DNA from 4 places in the Thiomonas sp. X19 genome. Region 4 is predicted to be linked to each of the others. Evidence: predicted binding sites of a transcription regulator. Region 4 holds the regulator's gene; each other region holds the start of a gene.

Region 1 (3,692 bases), 3.5 Mb from region 4:
GACATGGTTGCGCTGCTTTCAGAAACTCAGGTTGTTGGACCGCGCTCTCCCCCTCCCGGCCTCCCCCACGAGGTGGGGGAGGTGAGAACGGGCTGCACGAAAAGAAGCATGTGCCTCCAGGCCTCGTCCACGAACGGAATGGAAACGAGAGCCCCTCCCCACTGGCGGGGAGGGCTGGGGTGGGGAGTCTTGTGGCGCGCTGCATGCCATCGCTCGGCATCAGTCGAGCTTGCCCATCACGCCTTGCCGAAATCCAACGACCACACGCTCGCCTGCAAAAGCCACGAGTTCGATGGTCCGCTGCTGTCCCGGCTCGAAGCGCACCGCGGTGCCGCTGGCGATGTTCAGGCGCATGCCGCGTGCGGCCTTGCGGTCGAAACGCAGGGCGGGGTTGGTCTCTGCGAAGTGGTAGTGCGAACCGACCTGAATCGGGCGGTCGCCGCTGTTCTCCACCAACAGGGTGATGGTGGCGCGGCCGGGGTTGAGGCTGATGTCGCCTTCGGCGCAAACAATTTCTCCGGGGATCATGCGCGGCTCCGTTTCAGACAATGGGTTGGTGCACGGTCACCAGTTTGGTGCCGTCGGGGAAGGTGGCTTCCACCTGAATGTCGGGGATGAGTTCGGCCACGCCGTCCATCACCTCGTCGCGGGTCAGCAGCGTGCGGCCATGGCTCATCAGTTCGGCCACGGTGCGGCCGTCGCGTGCGCCTTCCATCACCGCTGCGGTGATGTAGGCGATGGCCTCGGGCGCATTGAGCTTGAGCCCGCGCGCCTTGCGGCGTTCGGCCAGCAGGCCGGCGGTGAAGATCAGCAGCTTGTCTTTTTCGCGAGGGGTGAGGTCCATGGGCTTGCGGTTCTTGGTGGGTGTGTCGCCAGCTTAGCGGCGCGCACGGGCCGTGCCGCAGGCCAGCGAAGGTGAATCGGCCGTTGGAAGGGGCGCAGCAAGATCTGCGCAAAAACCATACCCATGCGTTGCCGGCGTTTCACGGCGGCTATGCCCTTGATGCGCAAGACAACACACCAAAGCGGTGCATCCGGCCGGTGCGCGGGCTGGTGCATGCGCACCGAATTGCAGCCTGGTCGCCGTGGCGCGCCTGCCTGGGCTGGGCATGCCGCTTGACCCTTGCAGGACAACTGTTATTCCGATGTGGCACGGGACTTGCTGACGTGGTGCTTGCATTTCGCATCCACCGGAGGGAGTTTCAACATGGATCGTCGTACCGCATTGAAAACCGTCGGCACCACCGTCGCCGCCGCCGCAGCCAGCAGCCTGTCGTTCCCGGCCATCGCATCGAAGAAGGCGCCGATCAAAGTCGGCATCCTGCATTCGCTTTCGGGCACCATGGCCATTTCCGAGACCGCGCTCAAGGACGTGGACCTGATGACCATCGCCGAGATCAACGCCGCTGGCGGCGTGGACGGCCACATGATCGAGCCGGTGGTGGTGGACCCAGCCTCCAACTGGCCGCTGTTCGCCGAGAAGGCGCGCCAGCTCATCTCGCAGGACAAGGTGGCCGCCATTTTCGGCTGCTGGACCTCGGTGTCGCGCAAGTCGGTGCTGCCGGTGCTCGACGAACTCAACGGCCTGCTGTTCTACCCGGTGCAGTTCGAGGGCCAGGAGGAGAACCCGCACGTGATCTACACCGGCGCGGCGCCCAACCAGCAGGCCATTCCCGCCACCGAATACCTGATGAGCAAGGACGGCGGCGGTGCCAAGCGCTTCTTCCTGCTGGGCACCGACTACGTCTACCCGCGCACCACCAACGCCATCCTGCGCGGCTTCCTGCACTCCAAGGGCGTGAAGGACGCCGACATCGCCGAGGTCTACACCCCCTTCGGCTTCAGCAACTACCAGAACATCGTCGCCGACATCAAGAAATTCGCCTCGGCCGGGCCGACCTGCGTCATCTCCACCGTGAATGGCGACTCCAACGTGCCGTTCTACAAAGAGCTGGGCAACCAGGGCATCAAGGCCACCGACATTCCGGTGGTCGGCTTCTCCATCGCCGAGCAGGAAATCGCCGGCATGGACTTGAAGCCGCTGGTGGGCCAGCTCACGGCGTGGAACTACTTCGAGTCGCTGAAGAACCCGACCAACGCCAAGTTCGTCAAGTCGTGGCAGGCCTGGGTCAAGACCAAGGGCCTGAAGGACTACCCCGTGACCGACGACCCGATGGAGGCCTCCTACATTGGCATCCACATGTGGAAGCAGGCGGTGGAGAAGGCCAAGTCCACCAAGACCGACGCCGTGCGCAAGGCGCTCATCGGCCAGAAGTTCGCCGCGCCGGACGGCTACACCGTCGAGGTGCTGAAGAACCAGTACCTGAGCAAGCCGGTGTTCATCGGCCAGATTCGCGAAGACGGCCAGTTCGACGTGGTGTGGAAGTCCAAGGGCCTGGTCCCGGGCGAGTCCTGGAGCCCGTACATCCCCAAGCCGAAGAACGCCTGAGTTCCTGAAAAAACTTCCCCTCCCCAGCCCTCCCCACGCCGTGGGGAGGGAGTGAAAGCTCCTCCCCCACTGTGGGGAGGACGGGAGGGGGAGCCTGACAAGCGCCGCCCTGCATCAAACCTGCCCTCCGCTCCATGACCAACCCGCGCAACTTGTGGCACCTCCCCGGCACCTGGCTTCGCGCGGCCTTTGGCCTGCTGCTGCTGGGTCTGCTGCCCCTGGCGCACGCCCTCACACCGCAGGAGGCCATGGCGATTTCCAGTGGCGATACCGACTCCCGCATGGCGGCTTTGCACCAGGCCGTGGGGCGCCCCGATCCGCGGCTCGCCAACTTCCTGCACAAGCTGCTGAACAACGAGGTGCAGATCGACGGCAGCATGGTGCAGGTGCAGCGGGGGGATGACTGGATCGACCTCGCCACCGGCCGGAAAGTGACGCCCAGCGCCAACGCGCAGGCGGTGATCAACAACAACTATGTGCGCAAGGAACTGCAGTCCGCCCGCGCCGCGCTGGACTTGTTTTCCGGCGACCGTGCATTGCGCCTGAAGGCCGTGCAGCAGTTGCAGGACGACCCGACCTCGGTGGATCGCGGTCTGGTGGAACAAGCCCTCAAAACCGAGAAAGACCCCGAAATTCTGGAGCGGCTGCAACTGCTGCACGCCGCCATTCTGCTGACGAGCAAGAACGCCACCGAGCGCCTGAGCGCGGCGCAAGACCTTGCCGCCAGCAACTACCCGGCGGTGCGCAGTCTGCTGCTGTCGCGGCTGGACAAGAAGGATGGCCAGTTCGTCGAGCCCGACGCCGCCGTGCGCGCGCAAATCAAGTCCAGCCTCGCCGACATCGACGAGCGCCTGGCCTGGGGCGAGTGCCTGGGCACGCTGTTTTCGGGCATCAGCCTGGGCAGCATTCTGCTGCTGGCCGCGCTCGGCCTGGCCGTGACCTATGGGCTGATGGGTGTGATCAATATGGCGCAGGGCGAGTTCATCATGATCGGCGCCTACTCCACCTATGTGATGCAGGGCTGGTTCCAACGTGATTTGCCAGGCCTGCAGAGCTACGCGCTGGTGGCGGCGGTGCCGTTCTCCTTCATCGTCGCCGGCGGCATCGGCATGGCGGTGGAGCGCACCATCATCCGCAAGCTGTATGGCCGGCCGCTGGAAACGCTGCTGGCCACCTGGGGCATCAGCCTGGTGCTGATCCAGGTCGTGCGCACCGTGTTCGGGCCGCAGAACGTGCAGGTGGA
Region 2 (3,692 bases), 3.5 Mb from region 4:
TGGGGTCATGGCATCACTCCGCGTAGGTCACGAGGCGCTGCAGGCGCGCGAACAGCAGGTCCAGCAGCATGTCCACCAGGCCGATGAGGACGATGGCGAACACCACGCTGGACAGGGCGAGGTTGTTCCACTCGTTCCACACGAAATAGCCGATGCCGGTTCCGCCCACCAGCATTTCGGCCGCCACGATCACCAGCCAGGCGATGCCCATGGAAATGCGCATGCCGGTGAGGGTGGTGGGCGCCGCTGCCGGCAGCACCACCTGGAACGCGCGCCGCATGCCGCCGACCTCCAGCGTGCGCGCCACGTTCAGCCAGTCGCGCCGCACCGATGCCACGCCGAAGGCGGTGTTCACCAGCATGGGCCAGATGGAGCAGATGAAAATGACGAACACACCCGAGACATTGGCGTTCTTCAGGGTGTAGAGGGCGATGGGCATCCACGCCAGCGGCGAGATGGGTTTGAGCACCTGGATGAAGGGGTCGAGCGCCCGCCGCAGCAGCGGCACCATGCCGATGACGAAGCCCAGCGGCAGCGCCACCAGCACCGCCAGGCCGAAGCCCGCCGCCACCCGCGCCAGCGAATACGCCAGTTGCAGGCCGATGCCCTTGTCGTTCGGGCCGTGGTCGTAGAACGGGTCGCGCAGTTCCTTCACGAACGTGGCGCCCACTTGCGCCGGCGTCGGGAAGCCGCCGGACTTCACCGCGCCCTGGCCCATCAGCGCGGCGTATTCGGCGCTCACCCCTGCTGGCAGGTTCGATGCCTTGGGCAGCGTGGCGAGTTGCCAGACGCCCAGCAAGGCGGCGAACAGCAGCAGGCTGAGCAAGGCCGCCTTCAAGCCGATGTGCGGGGTGGCGCTCATGGCTGCGCTCCTAGGCCGTGTGCCGGATGGGGAAGCTGTTCACATAAGCGGCGGCCTTGGCGGGGTCGAAGGTCTTGCCCATGACCACATAGCTGCGCATGTCGGTGGCGGGCGGGTTCATGCCGAGCTGCTGCATGTGCTTGCGCGCATCGGTCAGCAGGTAGACCTGTTCGGCGATGCCCTTGTAATTCACCGCCCCCTTCACATAGCCCCAGCGCTGCATCTGCGTCAGGATCCACATCGCCATGGAGTACCAGGGGAAAGGCTGGAAATCCACACGGTCGGGCACCGTGCGCACATTCCCGAGTCCATCGGCGAAGGTGCCGGTGAGCGCCTGCTGCACCACGATCTCGGGCTGGTTCAGGTATTTGGCGGGGGCGATGGCCTTGGCGATCAGCGGGCGGTTCTTGTGCTCGTGTGCCATGGCGCTGGCTTTGAGGATCGCGCGGTACAAGGCGGCGAAGGTGTTGGGGTTGTGCTGGATGAACCTGGTCGGCACGCTGAACGAGCAGCAGGGATGGCCGTTCCAAATCTCCATCGAGAGCAGGTGGATGAAGCCGACCTCGTCGTACACCGCGCGCTGGTTGATCGGGTCGGGGCCGAGGAAGCCGTCGATGTTCCCGGCGCGCAGATTGGCCACCATGTCGGGCGGCGGCACGACCCGCAGCTGCACGTCGCGGTCCGGGTCCAGGCCGGCCTGCGCCAGGTAGTAGCGCAGCAGCATGTTGTGGATGGAGTAGTCGAAGGGGATGGCGAACTTGAAGCCCTGCCAGTTCTTCGGGTCGCGGTTGGTCTTGTGTTTGAGCGCCAGCACGATGGCTTGACCATTGATGTTCTGGATGGTCATCACGTTCAGCGGCATGGCGTTCGAGCCAACCCCCATGGAGATGACGATGGGCATGGGCGCCAGCATGTGGCTGGCGTCGTATTCGCCATTGATGACCTTGTCGCGAATCAAGGCCCAGCCGGCCGTTTTCATCAGCTGCACGTTCAAGCCTTCCTTGGCGTAGAAGCCCAGCGGGTCGGCCATGATCAGCGGCGTGGCGCAGGTGATGGGGATGAAGCCGACCTTCAGGTCCTTCTTCTCCAGCGCCCCGTTGGTCTCCTGCGCCATGGCTTCCAGCGCGCCGAAGGGCACCAACTGCGACAGCGCGGCCAGCGCCGTGTTGCGGCCCACCGCGCGCAGGAAGCGGCGGCGCTCGCCGTCATTCGGAAACATGGCGCGCATCACCGCGGTTTCGATGGCGCGGCGGCTCAACTGCCGCACATCGGTGGCATCGATCTGGCCATCAGCATCAGCATCGGCATCGGCGTCGTGCGCGGCTTGCGGGGCATGGCGGCCGCAGCAGCAACCACCGAGACGGACATAGGGGTTGAAAGGGTCGTCGTGAACGCTCATGGCTGGGTCTTTGGAGTCAATGTGGATGGGTGCATGTCGGGCCGTGATGCTGACGTTACGTTGTGTTGCAAGTTGCGTGCCAAGGCGTGCAGGCTTGGTGGCTTGCAGCCATTCAAAACACCAGCGGCTCGAAATCCGCCTTGGTCACGCCGCAGTCGGGGCAGTACCAGTCGTCGGCAATGTCCTCGAAACGCGTGCCGGGTGGAATGCCGTCCTCGGGCAGCCCCTCGGCCGGGTCGTAGACCAGGCCGCAGACCATGCAGACCCATTGCTGCTCGGCGGTGTGGGGCGATGCGGCCTCGGCCACGGTGGGAGTCCGTTCGAGATTCATGGTCGGCAGATGCAGGGGTGATGGAACGGGATCGGCGCGGGGCTGAAGCAAGCCCCGGCCGATTCGGCAAGTTTCACGCGGCAGCGGCCATTTCGGGCATGCCGGTCTCGATCGGCAGGGACGGATCGCGCGACCATTCGTTCCACGAGCCGAAGTACCTCTTCACCTTCCTCACTCCCGCCGGCTGCAGCGCCAGGTCGGTGTTGGAGGCGCGCGCGCCCTTGAAGCAGTCGAGGTGGACGGTGGACTGCGGCGCGATGCCCACCGTGGCGCATTCGGCCAGAATTTCCTCCGGCTCCTTGAACATCTGGCCCTGCGGCATGGGCTTCGTCATGCGGTACCGCTCCAGCCAGCGCGCACCGGGAATGCGGCCCTTGCGCGGGCAGTAGTCCTGGCCATAGGGTGAGGAACTGGTGCCGACCCACTCGTCGACATCGCGCACGTCGAGAATGACGATGGAGGGGTCGTCGAGCGCGGCCAGCATCTGGTGTCTGTCGATCATCACCGCGGCCGCGCTGGCCTTCAGCGGGAAGGTCGCCGCCTTGGGCGTGGGGGCGTCCAGGCTCACCGGCATGCCCGCTGCGGCCCATGCCGCATAACCGCCATGCAGCACCTTCACCTTGGGGCAGCCGAGGTCGGTGAGCAGGAAATAGCCGCGGCAGGACTGGCCGAAGCCGCTGTTCGTCGAACTCCCCGCACAACACGGCTGTCTCCGCCCCCGAGAGCCCGGCGGCGCCGAATTCGTCGGCGAAGCGTTGCTGCAGTTCCTGGCGGCCTTGCGGCGTGGAGATGGCCAGGTGGGTGAGGATGTCACGCAGGTTCACCGCGCCCGGCAGATGGCCCTTGGCGTAGGCCTCGGGGTCACGGGTGTCGATGATGACCATGGGCCCGGTCTTCATCGCTGCGGCCAGATCGGCGGGGGAAATCAGAATGCGCGCGTTCATGATGGACTTCTGGGTTGACTTCGCGGCAGGAGGAAACGGGCCTGCGGCTGGGGGATGGGTGCGGGCATGCCGTGGGTGGGGTGCGATGACTTGCGGGACGCAGCGGCTGGCGCGACGTCAAGCCGCACACACAGCCTGGCCGGATTCCAGCCGGGC
Region 3 (3,692 bases), 3.5 Mb from region 4:
AGTGGCCAGATCGTTGATCTTGAAACTGCGGGCATAGGCCTTCGGGTCTTTGCCGTCCCAGCTCACGCCGTCGATCAGCTTGGAGCTGCGCAGGGTGCCGGCAGGCACCGGCACCTTGAGTTCGGCGGCCACGTCCTTGTAAAGATCGACCCGGTTCACCGCCTTGGCCACGGCGAGGTAGTCGGGGTCGGTCTTGATCAGGCCCCAGCGGCGGAACTGGGTCAGGAACCACATGCCGTCCGACAGCCAGGGAAAGTTGACCTGCCCGTCTTCATAGAAGGTCATCGGGTGCTTGTCGTCCCAGCTTTTGCCCAGGCCGTTGGTGTAATGGCCGAGGATGCGCGGCAGGATGGTTTCCACCTGCGTGTTCACATAGCCCGGCGCGGCGATGGTTTCGGCCATCTTGGTGCGGTTGGCGCTTGATGCGTCGATCCAGCGGCAGGTTTCCAGCACCGCGGCCATCACCGCCTTGGTGGTGTTGGGGTACTGCTGCACGAACTCGGCGGTGGTGCCCAGCACTTTCTCGGGGTGATCCATCCAAATCTCCTGGCTGGTCACGGCGGTGAAGCCGATCTTCTGCTCGATGGCCACCGCGTTCCACGGCTCGCCGACGCAAAAGCCGTCCATGCTGCCCACGCGCATGTTCGCCACCATCTGCGGCGGCGGCACGGTAATCACCTTGTCGTCTTTCAGCGGGTTGACGCCGTAGGTCGCCAGCCAGTAATACAGCCACATGGCGTGGGTGCTGGTGGGAAAGGTCTGGGCGAAGGTGTAGGTGCGCTTCTTTTCGGCGATGGCCTTGGCCAGCGCCGGGCCGGTGGTGATGCCTTCCTTGGCCAGCGCATCGGCCAGGGTGATGGCCTGGCCATTGCGGTTCAGGCCCATCAGAATGGCCATGTCCTTTTTCGGCCCGCCCACGCCGAGTTGCACGCCATAGGGCAGGCCATAGAGCACATGCGCCATCTGAATGCCGCCGGTGACGAGGTTGTCGCGCACGGCAGCCCACGAGGCCTGCTTGCTCGGGATGATCTTCACCCCGTACTTCTTGTCGAAACCCAGCACCGCCGCCATCACGATGGGGGCGCAGTCGGTCAGGGGGATGAAGCCGATCTTGACCTCTTCCATTTCGGGCTTGCCGAAGCCGGTTCCTGCCGCGCGCGCCTGGGACTGCAGCCCGGGCAACAGGCTGGCGACTGCAACTGCAGCCCCGGACTTCATGATGGCGCGACGGGCGGGCTGGGCCGGAGCATCGGTCTTGGGTGTGGCGTCTTCGGGTTTGCGCATGAAAGGTCCTGTGATGGGTCGGGTCGAGAGGAGCGGTTGAGTCGGGCGGTCGAGCATGACGGTCGAAAAAAAAGCCCTCAAGCGCAGCCACAACCGTGGTGCTCTTGAAGGCATCGTTGCCAAAACCGGAGGGGAGACGCCGGCAACCGGAAGTCCCTGCATAAGCCGCCATTGGCCTACGTCTGGTTACACGCAATAGGCGTGCCAGGCCGTCAAACCGCCGGCTTCAGAGGGAAAGGTCGAATCTGCCCAGCTTTTGCGGCGGTCGTTTGTGGTGCGCCGCACTGTGCGAGTGCGCCGACGCAGGCGAGAATGCTCGCATCTGGTGCCAACTCCTATGGGTATCGGCAACCGCTGCCTGCGTGCGCCACGTTCAGATCAACCCGACCGTGTCCAGAATGCGCTGCGCCACCTCGGCGAGCTTCAGCCCTTTCTCCATCGCCAGTTTGCGCATGCGGCCGAAGGCTTCCTCCTCGCTGCAGCCCTGGCGCTGCATCACGATGCCCTTGGCGCGCTCCACCAGCTTGCGCTCGGAGAGTTGAAGCCGTGCCTCGCTGAGTTCGGCGCGCAGTCCCTGCTCGCGCTCGAAGCGCGCCAGCGCCACTTCGATCACCGGCTTGACGCGGCTGGGCTTGAGCCCGTCGACGATATACGCGGTGACTCCGGCGGCAATGGCGAGCTGGGCGGTCCCGGTGTCGTCGTCGTCGGTGAACAGCACGATGGGCCGGGGCGTGTCGCGCGAGGCCAGCACCACATGCTCCAGCAAGTCGCGCACGCCGGATTCGGCATCGACGATGACCAGGTCCGGCGCGGCGGCGGCGATGCGCTCGTCCAGGTCGGGCGAAGCCGGCAGCACCGCCACCACCTCGTAGCCCGCATCCTGCAGTCCATGCACCAGCGCGGCACAACGCTGCGCCTGGCGCTGGTGGTCGGCATCGTCCTTCCCCAGCGCGGGGTCGGGCGAAATGACGGCAACCTTCAGGGTGCGCTGCAGGATGTGGGGAGCAGAGCTTGGGGGGCGAGAGCGGGCCATGGCACGGCTCACGCGAGCAAATTCCGTGCCCTGCCGCTGTCGGGCGCATCGGTGGACAGTCTGGAGTTTGCTCGTCTCGGAGCGCGCAGAAACCGGCTTCTTTCCTCGCCGGACCTCAAGACCCTGGCACGGCGATGGATGGGTAAGTGTCTGACCGCATGGCCTTCACGCACGCGGGCTGCATTCATGAAATGGGGGCGCCCGAGCAGTTGTTCGCCTCGCCCCAGACCCCGGAGTTGCGCCGGTTCTTGTCGTCGATCGACCGCTAGGGCCTGTTGCGCAGTGCGCCGCCTCGGCTCAGCCCTGCGCGCAACGCAGCGCGTAGGCCGCCAGCGCGGCGACGATGTCCGGGCTGTCGCCAGCCGCGGCCGCAACGCGCACCGTGAGATGGGGGTGCTGTAGTTGGGCATCGCGCACCGCTTGCGGAATGTCGCGCTGCAAATGACCGCCCGCGCCGAGGAACAGCGGCACGAGATGCAGTTGCGTGCAGCCCGCCGCGCCCGCCTCGAGCAGCGCCTGCGCCAAGGATGGCTGCATGGATTCGAGATAGGCCAGCTCAACCCGCAACTCGGGCCGGCTGGCGCGCACGGCGGCGAGCACAGCCTCGAAAGGCCGCGCCCATTCCGGCTGACGCGAGCCGTGGGCGAGAAGCAGCAGGCGGGGTGTCGTGGTGTTCATGTGCGATGGGTTGGGCGGGGGATGGGGCGCAGCGCCAAGGCTGTTGCGTGGTTCGCGTTGCATCAGGCCACTTGCAACAGCCCCTTGGTTTCGATGAAGCGCACCACCGCGTCCAGCCCCTCCAGGGTTTTGAGATTGGTCATCACGAAAGGGCGCAGGCCGCTTGCGCCCGTGCGCATGCGCACGGTGTCGGCGCGCATCACGTCGAGGTTGGCGCCAACATGGGGGGCGAGGTCGGTCTTGTTGATGACGAACAGGTCGCTCTTGGTGATGCCGGGGCCGCCCTTGCGCGGGATTTTTTCGCCGCCGGCGACGTCGATGACATAGATGGTGAGGTCGCTCAGTTCCGGGCTGAAGGTGGCGGCGAGGTTGTCGCCGCCGGACTCGATGAACACGATGTCGGCGTCGGGGAACTGCTCCAGCATGCGGTCCACCGCTTCGAGGTTGATCGACGCGTCCTCGCGGATCGCGGTGTGCGGGCAGCCGCCCGTCTCCACCCCCATGATGCGCTCGGGCTCCAGGGCACCCGCCACGGTGAGCAGGCGCTGGTCCTCCTTGGTGTAGATGTCGTTGGTCACCACGACGAGGTCGTACTGGGCGCGCATGGCCTTGCACAGCATTTCGAGCAGGGTGGTCTTGCCCGAGCCCACCGGCCCGCCGATGCCCACGCGCAGCGGCGGCAGGCGCTTGCTGCGGC
Region 4 (3,692 bases):
GTGCTGTAGAGGCGGATGATGGCGTACATCGCCTGGCGGAAGCCCTCCACCGCCACCGAGGCGACAAAACCGATGATGGCCGCGACCAGCATCATCGGCACCATCGGGTCTAAACCCAGGCGCAGATGGACGAGCAAGGCGTGGAAGCGGTTCGAGATGGATTCGGACATGACGAGCTGGCGCGGCAGGCCATCGCCGCTGCGCAAGGGAAAGGTTGCAGAAATGGTATCGGCTCGCACGCCCCAGAGCGGTGAAGTTTGGTGAACGCCGACAACAAGCGCTCCACCGCGAGGACGCGCGACCGATCGCGGGTCCTCGCGGATGGTCGTGGTTGGCAGCTGGCGGTCGCGTTGCCGCGAACGGGTTCGTACCGCCCGCACGGACGGCTTTGCGACAATGCCAGCCATGTCCAGCAGCCCCGCATCCACCTCACCCCCCGCCCCGGCCTTTCTGCGCAAGCTCTGTGCGCCGGCGCAATTGCCGCAGGCCCTGGCCGCGCTGCCGCGCCCGCTGGTGTTCACCAACGGCGTGTTCGACATCCTGCACCGCGGCCATGTGACTTACCTCGCACAGGCGCGCGCGCTCGGCGCCAGTCTGGTGCTGGGGCTGAACTCCGACGCTTCGGCGCGCAGCCTGGGCAAGGGCCCCGAGCGCCCGCTCAACCCGCAAGACGATCGCGCCGCCGTACTGGCCGCGCTGGAAAGCGTGAGCCTGGTGGTGCTGTTCGACGAAGCCACGCCGCTGGCGCTGCTGCGGCTGGTGCGCCCCGAGATTTATGTGAAGGGCGGCGACTACAGCGTCGCGACCCTGCCCGAAACCCCGCTGGTGCGCGGCTGGGGCGGCGAGGTGCGCATCCTGCCCTTCGTCGCCGGCCGCTCTACCACGGCGCTGGTGCGGCGCATTCGCGGGGAAGGCTGAACCCGCCTCACGGGGGCGCGTCACGCATCGGGGTGCGGATGCAGAGTCCGCCGCACGGGGCCCGCGCACGGCCCTATGGGCTGGACGCGCTCTTGCGTTGCGCCGTCGGCGGAATGCGCAGGGCTTCGCGGTACTTGGCCACGGTGCGCCGCGCCACGGTGATGCCCTGGGCGGCGAGGCGCTCGGCGAGTTCGCCGTCCGAGAGCGGCGCCGCCGGGTTCTCGTCCTGCACCATTTGGCGGATGATGGCGCGCACCGCGGTGCTCGATGCGTTGCCGCCGGTATCGGTGGACAGGCCCGAGCCGAAAAAGTATTTCAGCTCGAACGTGCCGAACGGCGTGAGCACGTATTTCTGCGTGGTCACACGCGAGATGGTGGACTCGTGCAAGCCGAGCTCATCGGCGATTTCGCGCAGCACCAGTGGGCGCATGCCCAGCTCGCCATGGCTGAAAAAGTTCTGCTGGCGCTCGATCACGGCCTGCGCCACGCGCTCGATGGTCTCGAAGCGCTGCTGCACATTGCGCACGAACCAGCGCGCCTCCTGCAACTGGCCCGACAGCCCGGCGCCGTCGCGCGAGCGGCGCAGCAGATCGGCATACAGGCTGTTGATGCGCAGCTTGGGCAGCACCTCGGGGTTGAGCATCGCGCGCCAACGCCGGCCGCTGCGCATGGCGATGACGTCGGGCGTGACGGCCTGCGCGGTGGACGGCATGAAGCGCGCGCCCGGGCGCGGATCCAGCCGCGCGATGCGTTGCTGCACCTCGCGCAGCGCGGCCTCGTCGACCTGCAGGGCGCGGGCCAGCCGCTTCCAGTCGCGCTTGGACAGCAGGGCCAGATGGCCGCCAGCGCACAAGGCGATGGCCAGGTCGCGCTCCGGGCAGGGGGCTTGGCGCTGGAGTTGCAAGCACATGCACTCGCCCAGGCTGGTGGCGCCGACGCCAGCCGGGTCGAAACTCTGCACCAGCTTCAAACCCATGCGCAGCGCGCTGCACAGCGCTTCGCGCTCCTCCTCGCCGGCCTCGGCGTCGAGTTCGGCGCCCAGCAACTCGGGGCCTTCGGCCAGGTAGCCGTCTTCGTCGAGCGAGTCGATGATGGCCTCGGCCGCGGCGCGGTCGGCCTCGCTCAGCCCCAGGCCCGCGAGCTGGCCGCGCAGATGGGCGCGCAGATCGGTGCCCACATGCGCCAGGCCCAGCGGGTCGAAGTCGTCGTCGGCCTCGCCGCCACTGCCCTGCCAGTTTTCGCCCGGCGCGGTATCCCACTCGCCCTGCTCGGCACCGGACTGCCAGTCCTCGCGGTCGAGCTTGAGTTCGACGGCCTCATCGCTCGCCTCCTTGCGCGCCTCGGCGGCTTCCGTCGCGCTTTGCGCCTCGGCGGGCGTCTCGACATCGCCCTCGCCTTCCTCATGCTCCAGAAAAGGGTTGGCCTCGAGCATCTGCTCGACTTCCTGCAGCAACTCCAGCGTGGAGAGTTGCAGCAGGCGGATGGATTGCTGCAACTGCGGCGTGAGCGCGAGGTGCTGCGACAGGCGAAGATTGAGCGACTGCTTCATGGTTTTGGCGCGCGCTCAAGGAAACGCAGGAGCGCTCATAAGCGGAAACTCTCGCCCAGATAGACCTTGCGCACGGCCGGATTGTTGACGATGTCGTCCGGCTTGCCCAGCGCCAGCACGCTGCCCTCGCTGATGATGCAGGCGTGGTCGCAGATGCCCAGGGCTTCGCGCACGTTGTGATCGGTGATGAGCACGCCAATGCCGCGCGACTTGAGGAATTGGACGATGCGCTGGATTTCGATGACGGCGATGGGATCGATGCCGGCGAAGGGCTCGTCGAGCAGGATGAACTGGGGATTGGTGGCCAGCGCCCGGGCAATTTCCACCCGCCGCCGCTCGCCGCCCGACAAGGCGATGGCTGGACTGTCGGCCAGATGCTCCACATGCAGCTCGCGCAGCAACTGCCCCAGGCGCGCTTCGATCTCGGGCTTTTTCAGGGCACGGCCCTCGGCGTCGTGCTGCAGTTCCAGCACCGCACGCACGTTTTCGGCCGCCGACAGGCCGCGAAAAATCGAGGCTTCCTGCGGCAGGTAGGACAGGCCCAGACGCGCGCGCCGGTACATCGGCTGATGCGTGATGTTCTGGCCGTTGAGGTGGATCTCGCCGCCGTCGGCCCGCACCAGGCCGACGATCATGTAGAACGAGGTGGTCTTGCCGGCGCCGTTCGGGCCAAGCAGCCCGACCACCTCGCCACCGCGCACCTCCAGGCTCACGTCGCGCACCACCTGGCGCCCGCCATAGCGCTTTTGCAAGCCGCGCATGCTGAGCACCCCGGCATGCTGGGTCTGGGCCGACGCCGCCGGCTCCACCGGCTTCAACACCGCCGCGTTCACGGCCGCGCTCCCAGGCCTGGCGACACCTTCAACGCCGGCGCCGGCCCGCTGGGCTTGGCTGCGGGCTGCGTGGTGCGCGGCGACAGCATCACCCGCACCCGGCCGTTGGGGTTGGAAGGCGTGGCGCCGGCTTTGCCGCCGACCACGGTGAAGACATCCGTCAGGTCGTTGTAGGTGATGACCTCACCCTGGGCACGGTCCGTCAGCTTGCCATCGCTCAGGCGGTCGAGCGTGGCCTGGCCGGTGAATGTGACCACGTCGCTCTTGCCGTCGTAGTGAATGGTGACGGCGCTGCCGAACATCGACGGCGTGGGCTGCCCCGGCTGCGCGTCCAGCGTCTGCGCGTAGGTCGCGAGCTTGTTCGGCGTGCCGAATGCGGTGGCGTCGTCATA

What was found. The regulator sigma-54, encoded in region 4, starts transcription at its own class of promoters, with help from an activator protein. The targets are predictions, from matches to a motif close to TGGCANGNAANCTGCTTT.
Region 1: the regulator sigma-54 is predicted to act here: its motif matches at 1,149-1,166, upstream of urtA (urea ABC transporter substrate-binding protein).
Region 2: the regulator sigma-54 is predicted to act here: its motif matches at 2,326-2,343, upstream of THIX_RS19620 (CmpA/NrtA family ABC transporter substrate-binding protein).
Region 3: the regulator sigma-54 is predicted to act here: its motif matches at 1,474-1,491, upstream of THIX_RS19545 (CmpA/NrtA family ABC transporter substrate-binding protein).

The regions. Positions count from the first base shown of each region.
Region 1 covers NZ_LT605203.1:4,003,494-4,007,185, reverse strand. The annotation lists gene THIX_RS19495 (urease subunit alpha) at 1-5, opposite strand, end outside; gene THIX_RS19490 (urease subunit beta) at 220-528, opposite strand; gene ureA (urease subunit gamma) at 542-844, opposite strand; gene urtA (urea ABC transporter substrate-binding protein) at 1,208-2,449, shown strand; gene urtB (urea ABC transporter permease subunit UrtB) at 2,584-3,692, shown strand, end outside.
Region 2 covers NZ_LT605203.1:4,030,065-4,033,756, reverse strand. The annotation lists gene THIX_RS19630 (ABC transporter ATP-binding protein) at 1-9, opposite strand, end outside; gene ntrB (nitrate ABC transporter permease) at 14-862, opposite strand; gene THIX_RS19620 (CmpA/NrtA family ABC transporter substrate-binding protein) at 873-2,261, opposite strand; gene THIX_RS19615 (rubredoxin) at 2,374-2,592, opposite strand; gene THIX_RS25000 (rhodanese-like domain-containing protein) at 2,666-3,076, opposite strand; partial or broken gene THIX_RS24995 (rhodanese-like domain-containing protein) at 3,393-3,476, opposite strand; gene THIX_RS19605 (acyl-CoA dehydrogenase family protein) at 3,654-3,692, opposite strand, start outside.
Region 3 covers NZ_LT605203.1:4,011,890-4,015,581, reverse strand. The annotation lists gene THIX_RS19545 (CmpA/NrtA family ABC transporter substrate-binding protein) at 1-1,284, opposite strand, end outside; gene THIX_RS19540 (ANTAR domain-containing response regulator) at 1,658-2,317, opposite strand; gene THIX_RS24410 (hypothetical protein) at 2,464-2,586, shown strand; gene THIX_RS19530 (sirohydrochlorin chelatase) at 2,615-2,995, opposite strand; gene ureG (urease accessory protein UreG) at 3,058-3,692, opposite strand, start outside.
Region 4 covers NZ_LT605203.1:537,150-540,841, reverse strand. The annotation lists gene THIX_RS02605 (chloride channel protein) at 1-206, opposite strand, end outside; gene rfaE2 (D-glycero-beta-D-manno-heptose 1-phosphate adenylyltransferase) at 406-918, shown strand; gene THIX_RS02595 (RNA polymerase factor sigma-54) at 992-2,467, opposite strand; gene lptB (LPS export ABC transporter ATP-binding protein) at 2,503-3,228, opposite strand; gene lptA (lipopolysaccharide transport periplasmic protein LptA) at 3,297-3,692, opposite strand, start outside.